One region of the Bacillus sp. UNCCL81 genome, then DNA from elsewhere that is predicted to be linked to it. Evidence: riboswitches for the same ligand, from Rfam matches in the RefSeq annotation. Region 1 holds a riboswitch; each other region holds the start of a gene.
The links. A riboswitch is a leader RNA that binds a small molecule or an ion and turns the genes downstream of it on or off. The one in region 1 is predicted to bind cobalamin.
Positions count from the first base shown of each region.

Region 2: linked by a shared signal. The riboswitch ahead of BM319_RS08715 (acyl-CoA thioesterase) and the one ahead of BM319_RS06055 (hypothetical protein) in region 1 are both predicted to bind cobalamin.
Region 3: linked by a shared signal. The riboswitch ahead of BM319_RS00895 (ABC transporter substrate-binding protein) and the one ahead of BM319_RS06055 (hypothetical protein) in region 1 are both predicted to bind cobalamin.

Region 1 covers NZ_FOMF01000003.1:22,686-29,598, reverse strand. Annotated here, with positions in the region: gene BM319_RS06075 (acyl-CoA dehydrogenase FadE) at 1-116, opposite strand, end outside; gene prpB (methylisocitrate lyase) at 221-1,135, opposite strand; gene prpD (2-methylcitrate dehydratase) at 1,153-2,586, opposite strand; gene mmgD (citrate synthase) at 2,672-3,805, opposite strand; gene BM319_RS06055 (hypothetical protein) at 3,806-4,030, opposite strand; cobalamin riboswitch at 4,198-4,396, opposite strand; SAM riboswitch class I at 5,014-5,126, shown strand; cobalamin riboswitch at 5,215-5,408, shown strand; gene metE (5-methyltetrahydropteroyltriglutamate--homocysteine S-methyltransferase) at 5,572-6,913, shown strand, end outside.
Region 2 covers NZ_FOMF01000003.1:609,272-616,184, forward strand. Annotated here, with positions in the region: gene BM319_RS08695 (TrmB family transcriptional regulator) at 1-318, opposite strand, end outside; gene BM319_RS08700 (TSUP family transporter) at 427-1,188, shown strand; gene brnQ (branched-chain amino acid transport system II carrier protein) at 1,996-3,351, shown strand; gene BM319_RS08710 (amino acid permease) at 3,481-4,869, shown strand; cobalamin riboswitch at 5,137-5,335, shown strand; gene BM319_RS08715 (acyl-CoA thioesterase) at 5,711-6,205, shown strand; gene abc-f (ribosomal protection-like ABC-F family protein) at 6,627-6,913, shown strand, end outside.
Region 3 covers NZ_FOMF01000002.1:152,009-158,921, reverse strand. Annotated here, with positions in the region: gene BM319_RS00910 (cob(I)yrinic acid a,c-diamide adenosyltransferase) at 132-701, opposite strand; gene BM319_RS00905 (ABC transporter ATP-binding protein) at 731-1,516, opposite strand; gene BM319_RS00900 (FecCD family ABC transporter permease) at 1,513-2,565, opposite strand; gene BM319_RS00895 (ABC transporter substrate-binding protein) at 2,531-3,490, opposite strand; cobalamin riboswitch at 3,614-3,786, opposite strand; gene BM319_RS00890 (ATP-binding protein) at 3,959-5,719, opposite strand; gene BM319_RS00885 (response regulator transcription factor) at 5,719-6,438, opposite strand; gene ccsB (c-type cytochrome biogenesis protein CcsB) at 6,673-6,913, opposite strand, start outside.

The DNA.
Region 1 (6,913 bases):
TCTGTAGTTTTTGAAATGAGTTGCTCTTCCTCACTAAAATCTTCTGGTGTAAACACATCAGCTGTTCCAAAACGCGATACGAAAAGATCATTCCAACGAGAATCTAATTCATCCATCAACTTTCTCCTCCTCTACGGTTTTAAAATATGTACCGTAAAAACAAGACGATGATTCTATCTTCCTCTCTTGATTTGAATCATCGCCTTTTCATGGTGTGTTTTTATGATTTATGTTCTTCAGTAAGGACTGTTTTTGCCATTTCTTTGTCTAGATTTTCAAAGTCATAGTATGAAATCGCATCATATAGCTCACTTCTTGTTTGCATATCTTTAATTGCTTCTTTTTGTGTACCTTCATTTTTTATCAATTGAAACGTTCTTTCATACGCTTTTGCTGCCACTCGTAAAGATGTCACTGGATAAATAACCATCTGAAATCCCATGTCACTAAATTCTTCTGCCGTATAGTACGGTGTCTTTCCGAACTCAGTCATATTAGCAAGAAGAGGTACACGAATCATTTTACGAAAAATGCGAAATTCCTCTTCAGATTCAAGTGCCTCTGGAAAAATTGCATCAGCTCCAGCTTCTACATAGGCTGTCGCTCTTTGGATCGCTCCATCTAATCCTTCACTGTTACGAGCATCCGTCCGAGCAATGATGATTAATGAAGGAGCAACCTCTTTAATTACCCTAATTTTTTGAACCATTTCTTCAGTTGTTACAAGCTGTTTTCCATTAAGGTGACCACACTTTTTAGGCAACTGCTGATCTTCTAACTGAATAGCCGCTACATTTGCTTCCACCATTTCTCGCGCTGCTCGGGCTACGTTCAAGTACCCCCCAAAGCCAGTATCAATATCTACTAACACCGGCAAGTTAGTAGCACGCACTAAATCTCTTGCACGCTCTGCAACTTCAGTCGAAGTAATAATCCCAAGATCTGGAAGTCCCCTGCTTGCTGTATAAGCTGCACCAGATAAATAAAGAGCTGAAAAACCTGCTTCTTTAGCAACAAGTGCCGCCATTGCATCATGTGCACCTGGAATTTGTAAAATGCTATCTTCAGACATAAGCACTTGAAACCTAGAAGCTAGTTCAGTTTGTGCTAATTGTTTGTCTACAATCCATGCCATATTAGTGCACCTCCTTTTTAAATAAACAAATTAACAAAATCATTTACATTCATGCTTGCCAATTTCTCTTGGTCATAGCAGGCTTCTTCAATTAAATGCTGTTGTTTACTTGAATAGTGTGTATTGATATTGTTAGTAAATTTTTCTTTTACTTTTGGAATTGCTTCCTCTCGTCGGAAACGATGACCTAATGGATACTCTACTTCCACGCTTTCAGTAGCTGTTCCGTCTTTGAAAAAGATCTGTACACTATTAGCGATTGAGCGCTTGCTAGCATCTAGGTAATCTTCACTGTAGATTTTATTTTCTACCACATTCATTTTTTCTCGTAAAGTATCAATTCTTGAATCCTTAGCTGCTTCATTTTCGTAATCTTCAGCTGTAATATCACCTTTAAGTAATCCGACAGCTGTAATGTATTGTAAGCAATGGTCGCGATCTGCTGGATTATTAAGCGGTCCAGTTTTATCAATTATTCGTATCGCAGATTCATGCGTCATGATTTTAATTTCATCAATTTCTTCTAAACGGTCTATAATTTGAGGATGAAGCTTAACTGCGCATTCTGCTGCAGTTTGAGCATGGAATTCTGCAGGATACGATACTTTAAATAGGATATTCTCCATTACATAAGAATCAAGTGGTCGACTAAGTACTACCTCTTTTTTATTAAATAAGACGTCCTGAAAACCCCATCCTGGAGCTGAAAGGGCAGTCGGATAGCCCATCTCGCCTTTTAAAGCCATCATTGCCAAATGCACACCTCTACTTGTCGCATCACCTGCAGCCCAAGATTTACGTGAACCTGTATTAGGAGCGTGTCTGTAAGTTCTTAAGCTAGCGCCATCAATCCATGCATTCGAAAGTGCGTTTATGATTTCCTGACGAGTTCCTCCCAGCATTTTCGTCACTACTGCTGTTGTAGCAATTTTTACAAAATGAACATGATCAAGCCCAACACGATTCAAGCTGTTTTCTAATGCTAGAATTCCTTGAATTTCGTGTGCTTTAATCATTGCTTCTAGTACATCTCTTACCTTTAATGGCTCTTTCCCTTCAGAAATATGAACCTGGCTCAAATAATCAGCTACTGCAAGAATTCCGCCAAGATTATCAGAAGGGTGACCCCATTCCGCAGCTAGCCAAGTGTCATTATAATCCAGCCAACGAATCATACATCCGATATTAAATGCCCCTTTTACAGGATCAAGAACGTATGATGTTCCAGGTACTCGAGTTCCATTTGGTACAACTGTTCCAGCTACTACAGGCCCTAACAATTTTGTACATTCCGGATAGTTTAAAGCGAGAATTCCACACCCCAATGTATCTAGTAATATATAATGAGCAGTGCTAAATGCTTCTGGACTCTTAATCTCTTTATTTAAAACGTAATCTGCGATTTCTTCTAATAAAATATCTGTTTTCGTATTATCATTTGTCTTTAACATACAGTACCTTCCTTTTTTGTTAAAAGTCTATTATGATGTAAATGGGTATTCGCCAAAATATCCATTTTTAATTGGTGAGCGATTCTTACAACTGCCCAGTTGTTTTATTAAAGACATGTCGCTCACCTATATAACTTACTCGTGGACGGAATAGTCGATTGTTTGCATGCTGTTCAATTACATGTGCACAAAGCCCTACTGTCCTTGCACTAAAAAAGATAGGTGTATATAAAGGAATTGGAATTCCTAGCATCCAATAGACAGGAGCAGCATAATAATCCAGGTTTGGATAAATACCTTTCTCCCTCTCCATGATTCTTTCTCCAGCTTCACACATTTTATATAGTGTATCGTCGCCTTTTATATCACATAGCTCTTTTAATGCTTCCTTCATCAATAAAGCTCTAGGATCCATCTTTTTCATATAAACTCGATGACCGAATCCCATTATCTTTTCTTTTTTAAACAGTTTTGTTTCTAGCAATTCTTCAAATTTTTCCACACTCCCCGCTTCATTAAGCATATACATAACAGCCTCATTAGCTCCTCCATGCAAGTTACCTTTTAAAGATGCCACCGCGCCAGTTAATGCACCATATAGATCAGACTGAGTTGAAGCAATTACCCTTGCTGTAAACGTAGAGTTTGGCATTTCATGCTCACTGTATAACACTAAGGATTGGTCAAATATTTTTTCCTCTAATGAAGTCGGGATTCTACCAGTCAGCATATAAAAGAAATTTGCGCTATATGATAGATTTTCATCTGGAAGAATAGGCTCAAGTTTTTGAATGATTCGATAACTATTTGCTACAATATTTGGTACTCTACCAATCAATTGATATGCTCGTTTTTTATTTGCAGTCAATGAACGTTCATCAAGGTTAATGTCATATCCTGCAAGCGCCGATATACCCGTACGAAGACCATCCATCGGGTGTGTATTCTCAGGAAGATGTTTGAACATATCCAAAAGTTCTTCAGGTATTACATATTCCCCCTTCAGATTCTTTTTCATTTCTGCTATTTCAATAGAATTAGGTAATTTTTCTTCTAGTAATAAATGGACAATATCCAAATACTCTTTTGATTCAGCTAGTTTTATAAGGTCATAACCCTTAATTACAATTTCGCTTTGCACTGTATCTAAAAAAGAAATCTTCGTTTCTGCTACAACAACACCATCTAATCCCGGATAAAATTTTTCTTTAGCTTCCATTTATATCTTCCTCCCATCTCCAAATAGCTCTTCACATATTATTTTGTAAGCCTTTTCAAGATTGTTTAAATGAACCTCCTTTTCATCACTTTTTCCTAAACGTTTTTTTATTCCTTCTGTTTGTTGTTCATAATAGGAGCTCAAATTAATTGACGGTTCAATACAAAAACCATTCATGATGCATGTTTTAAAATCATTGATAAAATACTCAACCGTACCAAACAACTAAACCCTCCTCATAATTTGAAATAGAAAATTGACAATAAAAAAACAACTTCTTTTAAGAAGAAGTTGTTAAGTCAGAACTCATGGTTTAATAAACATGTTTTTAATCAATTAAAAAAACATGCCACATTCGCTCGCACTTAACACCCCCTATCCGCGTAGGTATATGATGTGTGCTGAAACAGGCAGGTCTCCTGGCTTATGATCATCACTTTTCGAACCTTCCCATCTTCATTTTACGAAAAGACAGTGGATATTTCGAATCGCTCCTAAATACAGTTGCGGGACAGCGTCGGATTCTAACCGAACTTCCCTTTTAAGTAGATTACAAATCTCATAATCTACACCTGATTCTACACGTATCAAATTGTAAAACAAATTATAACAAACGTTTAGATAATTCACAATTGTTATAATTTAATGTTTTTACTTAACAATTCAATAATAATTATTTAAATATAAATAAAAACCGATTATGAGAAAAGTATTATTGAATTTAATTAAAACATAAAAAATATCCATAATTTTCCTAATATGAATGTAATGTCTACTAATTTTCTAACCCGCTACTTAATTCTTTTATAACGAATTTTAATCTCTATTCTTAAACAGCTAACTAACGTATTAGTTATATTAAAATATCTATATATTTTACATTTTTTTTAATTGGTAGAGTCGATTCTTCTTAATTTCAAATCTTTATCGTTACTTCGATCATATATATTCCTTAATCCATCAATAAACTCATCAGCTAAGTTTACTTTCCAAGTATCACTTACTTTTTTAGTTTTAATTTAACCGGCCTTTTAGCTGAAGCTTTTTAATTAAACTCCAATTTTGTTCCCATATCTAATTAAACTACCAAAATGTGAACAATCAATCCTACTTACGACTTTTTATTAAATTTATGAAAGTTTATTTTGACAGCCTGTGTTTATCGTGATAACATGACTATTAAATTCAAAACATTATAAATTATTTAACTCTTATTGAGAGAGGCGGAGGGACTGGCCCGATGAAGCCCGGCAACCATTCAGCAGTATTGTTGAAAAGGTGCTAATTCCTGCAAAGCATTTTTTGCTTTGGAAAATAAGAGAGGATTCCATAAATTTTGTAGCCCTCTCTATTTCAATTAGAGAGGGCTTTTTATTATTATGAGTGTTTTGAAGTTTTGTTAATAAAATTGAATAAAAAATGCATCAGGTGTTGTGAAAGTCATTTTCACAGCTTAAAAGGGAAGTTCGGTTAAAATCCGACACGGTCCCGCCACTGTATTGAGGAGCGACTTATCAATTTACCACTGTTTCAAAATTGAAATGGGAAGGGATAAGAAGTGTTGAGTCTAAGTCAGGAGACCTGCCTGTTGTATGCGCTTGTACCTACGGATGAATAGGGGGGAGTGAGGAGTACGTGTTTTGGGAACCAAAAGGTCTCAACTCAAGTTAACGATGCGTATGAGTCTCTCTTTTCTATTTTGAAAAGAGAGATTTTTTATTGAGACGTAAAAATCAGACATCAAAAAAACAAGGAGTGTATAAATGATGAAAAAAGTAAAAAGTTCTAATTTAGGTTATCCAAGAATTGGTGAAAAGCGTGAATGGAAAAGAGCACTTGAACAGTTTTGGGCAGGTAAACTAGAAAAAGAAGATTTTTTAAAACAAACAGAGGAAATTCGTATACACCATCTTCAAAAGCAAAAGAATCAAGGAATTGACTTGATTCCAGTAGGAGACTTTAGCTTGTATGACCATGTTCTTGATACGGCTGTTATGTTCGGTCTAGTGCCAAAGCGCTTTGAATATGGTGGAGGTAAAGTATCGCTAGAAACATATTTTGAGATCGCACGTGGTACGAAAGGTGCCGTTGCATCTGAAATGACAAAATGGTTTAACACAAACTATCACTATATTGTTCCAGAGTTGGGCGAAGTAGTACCTACTCTTGTCGAAAACCGTCCTCTTGAATTTTATAAAGAGGCTAAACAAAAACTTAATATTGAAGGAAAGCCTGTAATCTTAGGCCCGGTAACATTTGTAAAACTGTCAAAAGGCTATAATGAAAATGATTTTAAATCGGTCGTTAATCAATTTGTACCTCTTTATGCTAAGATTTTACACGATCTACAAACAGAAGGAGTAGAGTGGGTACAAATAGATGAGCCTATCTTATCAACGTCTATTTCAAAAGAAGAAGTTGCATTATTTAACGATGTCTACCAAACATTACGTGAAGCAGCACCTAACATAAAGCTGATTTTGCAAACTTACTTTGAGAGCATTGACAACTACCAAGATGTAATTTCACTTCCAGTTGATGGTATTGGACTTGATTTTGTACATGATAACGGTCAGAATCTAGCTTCGATTAAAAAGTATGGTTTCCCAAAGGATAAGATACTTGCTGCTGGAGTTATTGACGGTCGTAATATATGGCGTGCAAATCTTAATGATAAACATTCTATTCTTACACAAATTACGGAATTTGTTTCAAAAGAGCAAGTTATCGTACAACCTTCCTCAAGCTTATTACATACACCTGTTACAGTGAAAAATGAAGAAACGCTTGATGAAGTTCTAAAAGGTGCGCTATCATTTGCTGATGAAAAGTTACGAGAAATTGTTATACTTGCAAAAGGCTTGCAAGATGGAAAAACTTCAATTCAAGCAGAAATCGATGAAAGCACAAAAGCCATCCAAGCTTTAAATGAATCGTCAGTTCGAAACAACAAACAAGTTCAGCAAGCAATTCAAAATTTACACATATATAGTGTTAATCGTGAGGCAGATTATAAAGTTCGCCAATCTATTCAGGAAGAGTTTTTCAAATTACCACTTCTTCCTACTACTACAATTGGTAGCTTTCCACAAACACAGGAAGTTAGAG
Region 2 (6,913 bases), 590 kb from region 1:
TTTTTCACCAAATGATTCTAGATCCTTTAAAGAGTCACTTATAACTGAATAAGTTGATTGCCACTCTGTTTGGGCCTTCTGTAAAAAGATATCAACGGGCAGGGGGGAATATCGTGCCGTGTCATTTATTTCCTCTTTCAAGACAATACCTTTTTCAACAAGATTACCTAACACATCATAAATACGTGCTCTTGGTATACCGGAGTCCTTGCTAACTTGATAAGCTGTTACAGGACCTTGTTTAACGAGTGATACATAAGATTTAGCTTCATATTCGTTAAAACCTAATTTTTTTAACTGTTGCACTAGATCTTCCATTTTTCGCACTCCTATTTTTGTTTATGTAATAAATTTACAATATCTATTTACAGATAGCAATTTGTTAGTTACTATTTCAGTAGTGACTATACTGAAAGGTTGATAGAAATGCATCTAGACTCATCTTTATTAATTATTTTAATTTGTTTTGGATTTTTAGCTTCATTCATTGATTCTGTTGTTGGGGGTGGAGGGTTAATTACACTACCTGCATTATTATTCACTGGACTTAACCCTGCCGCGGCAGTAGCTACCAATAAATTAGCAGCGACAATTGGCTCTCTAACAAGTACATTAATGTTTTATCGTTCTGGTAAAATCGACTTAAAATCAGTGCTTAAATTTTTTCCGCTTTCATTTGTTGGCTCATTATTGGGTGCATACACTGTACATTTGCTAAACCCTGAAATGCTTAAGCCATTGATGTTAATTATGCTCGGAGCAGTAGCAATTTTTACTATTTTCAAGAAAGATTGGGGCAGCATTTCAACACAAAAAAAATTATCCAATTATCAATTCATTATTTTTTTAGTTACAATATTTGCGATTGGTTTCTATGATGGGTTCATTGGACCTGGAACAGGATCATTTTTAATTTTTGCTTTTTTGATGATTGGGTTTGATTTTTTAAAGTCTGCAGGCAATGCAAAATTTTTAAACTTTAGTAGTAATATTGCTGGATTGTTAATGTTTATGTTTTTAGGACAAGTAAACTACACTTATGGAATAATAATGGGAATAGCACAAATTGCTGGTGCGATATGTGGATCGAAATTTGCGATAAAAAAAGGAAGTGGTTATGTACGTGCTCTTTTTATTGCAGTAACCTGCTTACTATTAGTGAAGAATATATATGATTATATCCAATAACTTTTAAAATACTGATCTCCCTTTAAGGTAAGAAAGTGGATGTAGAAATAACCATTTATAGCTTTAAAAGTAGGAGAATTGGACTGGATTCTAAAAAGCACTCCAATTTATCGACAGGAGTGCTTACAGAATGTATTAACTTGTTTGAACGGTTTTATAAGATCAACAAACTCTAGAATGTTTATTCTTAGTAAAAAATAATAAGAGTCTTTTTAGAATACAAGTTTTAAATTTATAAAATACGTTGATGTTCAATCGTAATTGACCTATAAACTGTTTAACAATCTGTTACGCTACTTTAAGTAAAGGATATTAAATTAGGTTTTTAGTGTAACCATTTTTTTTATGAATAAGTTGATTGGAGCGGATAGTGCTCGACTCCTATGGGATATGCGGGAAGGCTGAGACCCCGCAGGCTTGCCGAGGAGGCTAAAGAATCTCGCCCCATGGAAAGCGAGTCCTGTAGTGGAAATCAACCTCACTAACCTCCCTTTACGAAAATTTGGTAATTTAATTGACAATGTTGTTTTTCAAAAGAGTGAAAGCACCCCAGTTTATCAACTGGGGTGTTTTTTTTGTGACGAAATCAAAACTTAACTGTCCTATAACAACAAATCTAAAGAGAATCAATCGAATTGGGTTTTATAGATTTGAAAAATTTGTGACAAAATATAAATATGCGAAGAAACAATATCTTATTATAATAAATTTTATTGAATTTGATGAAAATGTGAGGTAAGATTGTTTGGTCTGAAAATTAGTCCAATTGGGAAACTTTATACAAATTAATAATCGGAGTTGTTGTTTATGTCACCAAGAGTACCTAATACTTTTATAATCATTTTAGGTTTTATGTTATTTGCACTGTTTTTTGGAGCAGGAAATCTAATTTTTCCACCCATACTTGGACAGTTAGCCGGAAAAAACTTATGGATCGCCAATGCAGGCTTTTTAGTAACTGGAGTTGGATTACCATTGTTAGGTGTTACTGCTTTTGTTTTTTCAGGTGAAAAAAATTTGCAATCTTTAGCTAGACGGGTTCATCCGTTGTTTGGTATTGTATTTACTACGGTTCTTTATCTAGCAATTGGTCCTTTTTTTGCTATCCCTAGATCAGGGAATGTATCGTTTGAAATTGGCGTTAAACCTTTTTTATCAAATGATGCAAATCCTGGTGCATTAATCATATTTACCATCTTATTTTTCACAGTTACATGCTTGTTATCACTTAATCCTACGAAGATTATTGATGTAGTAGGAAAATTTCTAACTCCTATTAAATTAACGTTTATCGGATTGCTTGTGGTTATTGCTATTGTTCATCCAATTGGGAAATTTCAAGAGCCATTTAAAGGATACACAACAAATGTGTTTTTTAAAGGGTTCCAAGAAGGTTATTTAACAATGGATGCACTTGTAGCGTTTGTTTTTGGAATTATTATTGTCAACGCAATTAAAGGAAAAGGAGTTACTACTAAAAAACAGCTTATGATCGTTTGTGGAAAGTCAACAGCAATAGCTGCTTCACTTTTAGCAATAATCTATACTGCTCTTACATATATGGGGGCTTCTAGTGTTGAGAAACTTGGTCGATTAGATAATGGGGCTGAAGTTTTAGCGAAAGTTTCAGACTATTATTTTGGTTCTTATGGAGCAATATTATTAGGTTTAATGATTACAGTGGCATGTTTGACTACGAGTGTAGGTCTAATCACTGCATGTTCTACTTTTTTTCATGAATTGTTTCCAGCCATTTCTTACAAAAAAATTGCGATCATTATGACTGTATTTAGTACACTGATAGCAAATATAGGATTAACACAGCTAATTAAAGTTTCAATTCCTGTATTAATGACACTATATCCTATCGCTATATCCTTAATTTTCTTAACATTCTTACACTATACATTTAAAGGTAGGTCTGAAGTGTATCAAGGCAGTTTGATTTTAACTTTTATTGTCAGTCTTTTTGATGGGTTAAACTCAGCTGGAATACAAATTGAAGTAATTCATCATTTCTTTTCTAAGTACCTCCCGTTGTATAGTTTAGGTTTAGGTTGGATTTTTCCAGCTATTATTGGTGGTTTTATTGGTTATTTTATTAGTATTATACGTAAGAAAGATAAGAAAGATATTCCTAGTTCAATTCGAAAGATTAGTTAATTTTAGGGAAATAACGAAGCTTTTTAACTGTAAATTTTCTTAAGTAAGTTAGTAATGGTAAAAGGGGAGAAGTTTTTTAGAGTAATTCAAAAAGTGACAATTGTTTCATCAGAAAGGGGAGTAAATAGAATGGCACAAAAGGAATTGAAAAAAGGATTGAAAGCGCGCCATATTCAGATGATTGCATTAGGCGGTACAATCGGCGTAGGCTTATTTATGGGTTCAACGAGTACAATTCATTGGACAGGCCCATCAGTAATGCTTGCTTATGCAATTTCGGGGATTTTTATCTTCTTCATTATGCGTGCAATGGGAGAAATGCTTTACTTAGAGCCAAGTACAGGTTCATTTGCGACATTTGGCCATAAATATATTCACCCTTTAGCAGGGTATATGACTGCTTGGAGTAACTGGTTCCAGTGGGTTATTGTTGGAATGTCAGAAATTATTGCAGTTGGGGCATATATGAAGTATTGGTTTCCAGACCTACCTGCTTGGATACCAGGAATTATTGCAATTGTGATTCTTGGTGCAGCAAATTTAATTTCTGTTAAATCATTTGGTGAATTTGAATTTTGGTTTGCAATGATTAAAGTCGTTACAATTTTATTGATGATTGTTGCAGGGTTTGGTCTTATTTTCTTCGGTCTTGGAAACGGAGGAAATGCGATTGGTTTATCTAACCTTTGGAAAAATGGCGGCTTCTTTACAGGTGGTTGGTCAGGTTTCTTCTTTGCACTTTCATTAGTTGTTGGAGCTTATCAAGGTGTTGAATTAATTGGTATTACAGCTGGAGAAGCAGAAAATCCGAAAAAAACATTAAAAGATGCGATTCAAAGTCTTATTTGGCGTATTTTAATCTTCTATATAGGTGCTATTTTTGTAATTGTAACAGTTTTCCCTTGGGATCAACTAAATTCGATTGGTAGCCCGTTTGTTGTAACTTTTGCCAAATTTGGTATTACAGCTGCAGCTGGAATTATTAACTTCGTAGTAATTACTGCTGCGATGTCTGGTTGTAATAGTGGTATTTATAGTGCTGGACGCATGCTTTATACATTAGGTATAAATGGACAAGCACCAAAATATTTTACAAAAGTCTCAAATAACGGAGTGCCTTTATTCGGTACGATTGGTGTACTAATTGGTTTAATAATTGGCGTTATTTTAAATTTTATTGCCCCAAAAAACTTATTCGTGTATGTATACAGTGCAAGTGTACTTCCTGGGATGATCCCGTGGTTTGTCATTTTAATTAGTCATATTCGTTTTAGAAAAGTAAAGGGAGATGAAATTAAAAATCATCCTTTTAAAATGCCTTTTGCACCATTTACTAATTACTTAACGTTAGCCTACTTAGTTTTGGTATTAATCGGTATGTGGTTTAATGATGACACACGTATCTCACTTATTGTAGGGATTATTTTCTTGGCAATCCTTGTCATTTGTTTTTATGCTTTTGGTATCGGAAAACGTGTACCATTAGATGCCCAAGCAGATGAAGAAATAGCTAACTAATACTTGACTTAATTTGATGTGATGTTCCTAAGAACATAGCTTTTCAATAAAAAATATTAATTTTATAAACAATTTATGCGTTCGTATGATTAGATCAAACAGTATTAAACTGGATGAGACTATTATACGAACGCATTTTTTATATTAACTGAATAAATAAATCGACAGTATTTTTTAATACAAAAATTAAAGTTTTTTTTAAAACAGTACGTAAAGTAAAAAATAAATATTTTGACTATTTTTGCATTTTATGACAAAATGATGAAAACTACATAGTAGGGAATAGGTGTAAATGAAGTTCATAGTTTGAAATCATTTACTTAAAAGGGAAGATTGGTTTAATTCCAACACGGTCCCGCCACTGTAAAAGAGGAGTAAATAAAAAGATGCCACTTATTAATTTAGGGAAGGCTTTTATTTACAAAAATTCTTAAGTCAGGAGACCTGCCTATTCTAACGACGCTGTTTGACCTACGAGAGATAGGGAGGTGCCTTATGGAAAGAAAGCTTAAGTTAACTTGTTCTAATTATTTATGTTTTCCAACTTAAAGGCATTTTTGTCTCTTATGAGATAAAAATGCTTTTTTATTTTAGTTAAAAGGAAAAGGAAAAAGTAGTACATATAGTAATTTAGGATATCCGAGAAATGGTGAAATAAATGAAAGACCTAGTCTAGGGACATATTTTGCATTAGCAAGTAGTAGTAAAAACATTTACGAGGACTGTGGTTTAATGACCCGTAATGAAACTGAGGTAATAGATGCCTTATCAAATATGGTAAAATCTGCGAAAAAAGTTCGAGAAAAATATTATTCAATTATTTAATGATAGGGTGAAATCGATGAGTGGTAGATATGTAAAAGAATCCAGAGTATTTGATAGTAGTAGAATATTTCCAACTGATTTAAATAACCATGGTACATTATTCGGAGGGAAAATGCTTGCAGCAATGGACTTAATTGCTTCCATTTCAGCTACAAAGCATTCAAGAATGGAATGTGTAACCGCATCGATGGATTCAGTAGAATTTTTATGTCCAGTTCGTGAAAGTGACTGCATATATTATGAATCGTTCGTGATCTTAACAGGCTCAAGCTCAATGGAAGTGTTTGTTCGAGCTACAGCCGAAGACCTACTTTCAGGTGAAAAAAGGGTTGCTGCAACATGTTTTGTAACATTTGTTGCACTTAAAGATGGAAAACCACATAGAGTAGTAGAGGTAATACCAGAAACTGATGAAGAAATTAAATTACAGCAATTAGCATTTAAACGATTAGAAAGTCGCCAATTAAGAAAGAAATTGAGTAAGGAATTGGCATTAATTTGGAAAGAATAAAAAGAAACCATTGAAATCATACTAAAAGTAAGTTAAGATTAAATTAATATTTTTAAGGAGGCATCAAATTTAGACACTATGTACAATATCCGATAACTTTTTAAGCTAACGAATTTTATAGCAAAAAAGTACTCTGCCTGAAGTCAGAGAAATTGGATAACTATGTCTATTGATGAGCCTATACTAATAATAAATTTAATCCATTGTCTTAAATGAATGGTTTATTTACTATTACATTTCATTAGAAAAATATTCTAACGTATATATTTATATATATACACGGCTTATTAAATCACATCCAATTTACACACAGGCAGATACTGCTTGTGTGTTTTTTATTTTCTTTCTTAAAAAATGCTTTCGATAAAGGATTGAATTTTTTAAGCAGGGTGATATTTTAAAATCGGATGGAGTGAAGTATATGTTTATTATAAAAGCATCGAATATAGAAATAGAATTAAACGGTAAAACAATTTTTAAAAATGGAAACTTAGATATAAAAGAAGGTGAAAGGGTAGCATTAATTGGTGAAAATGGCGTTGGAAAATCAACATTTATTAATGCCATTTTAGGTAATATTCCATTGAAAAAAGGAATGCTGCAAATTCACTATTCAAAAGATGAAATTGGATGGCTTTTAACAGATGAAGAGAATCAGGAAGGCATTTTGGCAAGGGAAGTGATCGAATCGTTTGATCAGGAACGATC
Region 3 (6,913 bases), on a different contig from region 1:
AAAATATAAACGCCAAGAAGTACTTTTACTAAAACATACACTCAAACATTCTATGATAGAAAAAACTTATTTATACAAAAAAATAGCGATTGATTAGAAAAATTTAACTATTCAATCGCTATTTTTCTTATTTATTTTTTATCAGTTCGAAATACGATTGCTCCTCGTTCGTATTCAACATCCTTAATATTTAAACGTGTGTTGATTACCCTTGCAAGTGCAAAGAAATAATCAGATAGTCGATTTAAATATAAAAATACTGGAAGATGAATATTTTCTTGCTTCATTAATGTTACGACTGTTCTTTCTGCACGTCTCGTTACCGCTCTTGCTTGATGAATGATTGCAGCAGGTTTTGACCCACCTGGTAAAATAAAACGCTGTAATGGGGGAGTTGCTTCCATATATTCATCAATTAATGTTTCAAGCTCTTCTACCATTTTCTCTGTCGTTTTAAAAGGGATGCTATCCTTTACTACTGCCAAATCTCCACCGCAATCAAATAGTTCATGTTGGATCTTTTGAAGTGAATTGTAAATATCTCTTGTATCTTCATGATCTAAATATGTCATTGCGTACCCAACGATTGTATTTACTTCGTCAATTGTCCCGTAAGATTCTACCCTTAAATCATCTTTATCTACTCGTTTACCTACTAAGCTAGTCTGACCTTTATCCCCAGTTTTTGTATAAATTTTCATGAAAAACCTCTCCTTTTTTCAATATTAATTTACAATACATTACTTTTATAAATAATAACCTTTTTATTTGTTTCGGGATTATCTAATATTTGAAATGATGTGTCATATAAACCTTTTAATAAATCTTCACTTAAAACTGAGTCTGTATTTCCTTCGATATAAATTTTTCCGTCCTTTAATCCTAATAATCGATCACAATAAAGACTTGCTAAATTTAAGTCATGAAAAACAGTTACAATCGTTTTATTCTCTTGTTTTTGTAATTCCTTTAAAACGTCTAAAATTTTAATAGTATGCATTAAATCTAGATGGTTACTTGGTTCGTCTAAAAAAATATATGGTGTTTCCTGAGCGAAGCATTGAGCAAGAAATACTCTTTGACGCTCACCACCACTAATTTCATTTATGAAGCTTTTTTCCATCTTCTCTGTACCAGTCATCATCATTGCATTATTGACAGCAGTTTCATCGATTGTGGACCAGCTAGGAAAAAAGGAAGTCGAATGAGCCAGACGTCCAAGTTTAACTGTTTCTTTTACCTCATAAGAATATGTATAGGAATTTTGTTGTGATAAAACAGCAATCTTTTTTGCTATTTCTTTATTAGACATATTAGTAACAAATTCTCCATCCAACATTACATTTCCTTTAGTCGGCTTAAAAAGTCCACAAAGAATATTTAAAAACGTTGACTTTCCACTCCCATTTGGACCAATAATTCCTAGCCATTCTCCTTGATTAATCGAATAAGACAGTTCATCCAAATCAGTATGAATTCCATCATATGAATATGAGATATCTTGACATTTGATCATACTTTTCCCCTATTTCTTTTCAAAGATAGTAAAATAAAAGCAAATATTGGAGCACCAATTAAAGATGTAATTACCCCAATTGGTAATTCTCTAGGAGCTAGAACAATCCTAGATAGAATGTCAGATCCTATTAAAAATATTGCTCCATTGATCATTGATAATGGGAGTAATTTTTTATGTAATGGCCCTACAAGTGTTCTAGTAAAATGCGGAACAACTAATCCTACAAATCCAATTGTTCCAGAAACAGCTACTGCTGCACCAGATAAAATACTACCTGTTAACAAAATTAAATAAGTGGACTTTTTCACATCAATTCCGATATGTTTTGCATTTGTACTACCAAATGTCATCGCATCTAACTGCCTATTTTGACTAAATAAAATAAAAAAAGAAACGATTAAAAACGGTAATAAACTTAGAGAGTATTGGATGCCTCTACCACTGATATTGCCCATTAACCATCCAATTACTGCTCGTAATTCATTATTTGAAAATGTAATAAATAATGATAATAAGGCAGAACAAAATGAACTGATTATGATACCACCTAATATTATTGTCTCTACATTTAGGGATCGATCTAGTTTTCTAACAAATAGTAGTAATAAGATGAGTGTGCCAAACCCAAATAATATACTAACAACAGGCAATGTGAAATAAGTTACAAAAGGCAAGCTTATTTGGAAAAACAAAACTACAACAGCTCCAACAGATGCACCTGAAGAAACACCTAATGTAAAAGGATCAGCTAATGGATTTTTAAGTATACCTTGAAATGCAACACCTGCCAAAGAAAGGCACGCACCGACTAATCCAGCTAACAAAACCCTTGGTACTCTTATATTCATGACAATTGTTTGAATATCAGTTGGAACATAATCTGTTTTAAATAGAGCATCCGAAAAGCTAGAAATAATCGAAGAAAAGGGAATCGATGTAGACCCTATCGAAACCCCTAAAATAAATAAAAAGATTAATAAGATAATTGGAATTAAAAAGATTGAATATGTATTATTTATAAAGCTCTGGGTAAACCGCCTTTGCAATTGCTTCGACTCCCTCTGCAAGTCTTGGACCAGGTCTAGATGTTGTATCTGAATTAACATCATATACACGGTGATTTTTAATTGCGTTTACTGTTTGCCAGTTTTTTCTAGCCATTACAGTTTTTTCTAGATTTGGTACATAATATCCATAAGTTGTTAAAATCACATCAGGATTCGCTTTAATCGCTGATTCCTCACTATACTTTACCCAACCTTTTTCACTTTCAGCTACGTTTTTAGCATGTACAATCGAAAGCATTTCATCTAGGAACGTACCTTTACCTGCTGTATATATTTCTGGTGGTCCTGATATTTCAAGCCAAACCTTTGGATTTGTAGTTGCTTTAGCTGTTTTTTTGCTAATTTCATCTAATTTTGTTTTCATACCTGTTACAACTTTTTTCGATTGCTCAGTTTTTCCAGTTATTTCTCCAACTTGTTGAATTGTATCATACACATCATTAATAGTTGCAGCATTTTTTACGACAAAAACATTAATCCCAGCTTGTTTTATCTGTTCTAAACCGTCAGCAGAAATTCCTAAACTTGATTCATGTGCTAAAACTAAATCAGGTTTTAATGAAATAATTTTTTCAACATTATATGTCATATCAGCATTATTTCCGCCAACTTTATCAATTGATTTTACTTCTTTTGGATAATTGTCAAAATCCGTTACCCCTACTACATCCTTGCCATCACCAATAGAAAACAAGATTTCTGTATTACTAGGTATAAGTGATACTATTCTTTTAGGTGCCTCTTTAAAGCTAACTTCTTTGTTCGTTGCATCTTTTACAGTCATTGGAAAAGTTGCTTGTTCACTCTTACTTACATTCGATTTTTTTTGTGTTGTATCATTATTACAACCAAATAATCCTAAACACAATAACATAATGATCAAACTTGATAAAAACTTCTTCATTTAAATCCTCCTAATAATTTGGAAAGCATAAAAAAACCCCATTCGTTTTGAACGGGGCTGAAACAACATATTTATACAAGAAGTCTTGCAACTGCTGCTTCAAATTCTTACTCCCCGAAGAATTGAACAAGGATGAATTTAGCAGGTCTACTGACTTTGCTTCAACCTACTCCGACCTTCCCATTCATAAAGAACAGTGGCTATTCGTTTCGTCCACATTACAGTTGCGGGGACAGTTCTGGATTATACCAGATTCCCTTTTAAGCAATACTTGCACTAAACTCATCAATATTTCATTAATTCAATCGTAAGATAAATTGGGTAAGAATTCAATTATTTTATTTATATGTTTATTATTTTACTAACCTTTGATATGTTTTTTTGTGTGTTTAGCAGAGTTTTTGTCTCTAAACTTAATGGAAATATGTTTTATATGAAACAAGATTACTCTACATCTTTTTCGTTCATTCATAAATTATGCGGTATTTTAACTTTAAATGTCGTTCCTTGTCCTACTTCACTATAGACCTGAATCGATCCACCATGTGCTGTTACAATATTTTTAACGATTGATAATCCTAAACCCGTTCCACTTCTACCTCTTGTACGAGCTTTATCCGCTTTATAAAAACGTTCAAATACAAATGGTAAATCTTCTTTTGAAATCCCTGCACCTGAATCAATAAAATTAAATGTAGTTGATCGTTCATTTTGATTTACTGAAACAATTATTCTTCCATTTTCATTCGTATGTCTTATAGCATTATCAATTAAATTTGTAAAAACCTGTTCCATTCGATCCTCATCTATGTATATATTTATTTGTGGAATGTTGTCGATTTCTCCAAATAGCTTAATATTTTTTTCCTTTGCTAAACCTTTAAACTTGCGTAAAATTCGATCTACAAATTGTACTAGAGGAACGAACTCTCTATTTAATTCAGTAAATCCGTTCTCCATTCTTGCTAAATCTAACAAATCATTTACTAATCGACCCATTCTAAGTGACTCATCATAAATGATTTGTGACAATTCTTGCATCTCTTCTTTGGATTCAGCTACACCATCAACAATCGCTTCGCTATAACCTTGTAATAAAGAAATAGGCGTACGTAGTTCATGAGAAACATGCGCTATAAAATCTTTTCTCATCTTTTCTAAACGTCTTTGTTCTGTAACATCCCGAATCACCGCTACAACGCCTCTTATATTCGTTTGATTATATAGGGGGGACATTAAAACTTGCCAATTGCCTTGATCGAAATTTAATTCTATAAATTGCTTTTTCTCACTTTCGACTACTAATACAAATAAATCTAATAGTTCCTTCGTTAAAACAAGTGAAGAAGGTTCTTCAAATTGATCATCATTAAGCATTTTCAAAAAGCGTTCAGCTGGTGGATTTGATGTCACGATTTGACCTTCTTTATCAATTGAAATTACACCATCTACCATACTTGTAATAATATTAGAAACTTTCTCCTTCTCTTGTTTTAATGCATTCATATTAAAATTTAATTGTTTACTCATCTTGTTAAATGAATAGGCAAGTTCTCCAATTTCATCACTTGAATGGATTGGTACTTTCACATTAAAATCCCCTGAAGTCATACTACTTACAACTTCTTTCATCTTTCTAAGAGGTGCTGTAATTTTAGAAGATAGAAAGAATGAGAAAAATGTTGTTAACACGATTCCAATAGATGCCGCGAGCAAGACAAAGTTAGTCGTTTGGTGAATCATCACTTTTACAGGTTGTAATGTTTGGTATATAAATACAGCTCCATTATTGGAGTTTGTATGTAATGGAACACCAACAACTAATTTTTCTCTCTCACTATTTTCGCCATATACAAGTCTTTTACTGACCTCTTTATTATCAGTTAACGTTTTACTTAAATTTTCATCACTTTTTATTTCTTTAAAAGGTAGCTCCTGTATTCCATAAGTATTATTCGAATACCATGGCTCTTGACCGTCAATAGAAATGATTACTCTTGAATATCTACTAACAATATTATTTGATAAATACTCAATATTGGAGATTGATTGACCATTTTCTATTAATTGTGCAATTTTTGTGGCATCATCTTTCATATTTTGTACTTGAAGGTCAATATAAAATTTTTCAAAAAATCCTATTAAGACAAAGGTCAAGAATGATAATACAAGAGAGACTAGTAAGATAATTGTCAGCCAAAGCTTTCCGACTAAACTTCTTACGATCATTACTCCTGACCTACTTCAAATTTATAACCGACACCCCAAACCGTGACGATCATTTTCGCAGCATCCTCAGAGCTTTTACTTAATTTTTCTCGCAGTCGTTTTACATGTGTGTCTACGGTACGTAAATCTCCGAAAAAATCATATTGCCAAACTGATTTTAATAAGGTTTCACGATCAAATACTTTGTCAGGTGCTTTCGCTAAAAACAACAGTAGTTCGTATTCTTTTGGCGTTAAACTGATCTCTTCCCCTTCAACAATTACTTTATGAGCATCATTATCAATCGTTAGATGCGGAAACACAACGATATCCTTCGCTGAAGAATTGTCTGAGGTAAATACCGGTACAGGAGAAGAACGTCTTAATAGAGCTTTAACTCGAAGAACGACTTCACGCGGACTAAATGGCTTAACGATATAATCATCTGTACCAACTTCAAAACCTTGAACTCGGTTTGTTTCTTCACCTTTTGCCGTTAACATGATGACAGGAGTTGTTTTTGTTTTTCGTAATTCCCTACAAACTTCAATTCCATCAATTTTAGGCATCATCAAATCTAGTACGATTAAGGAATATTCATTCTTCAATGCTAAATTTAAAGCATCCTCGCCGTTTTCAGCTTCATCAATACTATAACCATCACGTTCCAAATACATCTTTAACAATCGTCTAATACGATCCTCATCATCTGCTATTAATATTTTTATATTTTGATCCATAATTTCGACCCCCTCTTCATAATTTTACATAATAAAAATTGTATATTCTAGTATAATTTGTGAACATTTTTACATAATTCTTAGAATTTATTATTTCCATAAAATAGTGAAAAAAAACTAGGAAGTAAGTGCACCATTTTTAAGGAACCACATTTAAATATATGTGAATCGAAAATATAAATTAGATAAAAAGCCCTGTAAAGGAAGGTTTATCCTTTACAGGGCTCTATTTAATTACGCATATGAGTGTAAGCCTGCAATGATTAAGTTAACAGCAATTAAGTTAAACATAATAATTGCAAATCCTAGTACGGCTAACCAAGCAGAATTTTCACCTTGCCAATTTCGTTTGAAACGAAGATGTAAGAACACTGCATAGAATAACCATGTTATTAATGCCCAATCCTCTTTTGGGTCCCAGCTCCAGAACTTTGTCCAAGCAATTTGAGCCCAAATCATTGCAAAGATTAGACCA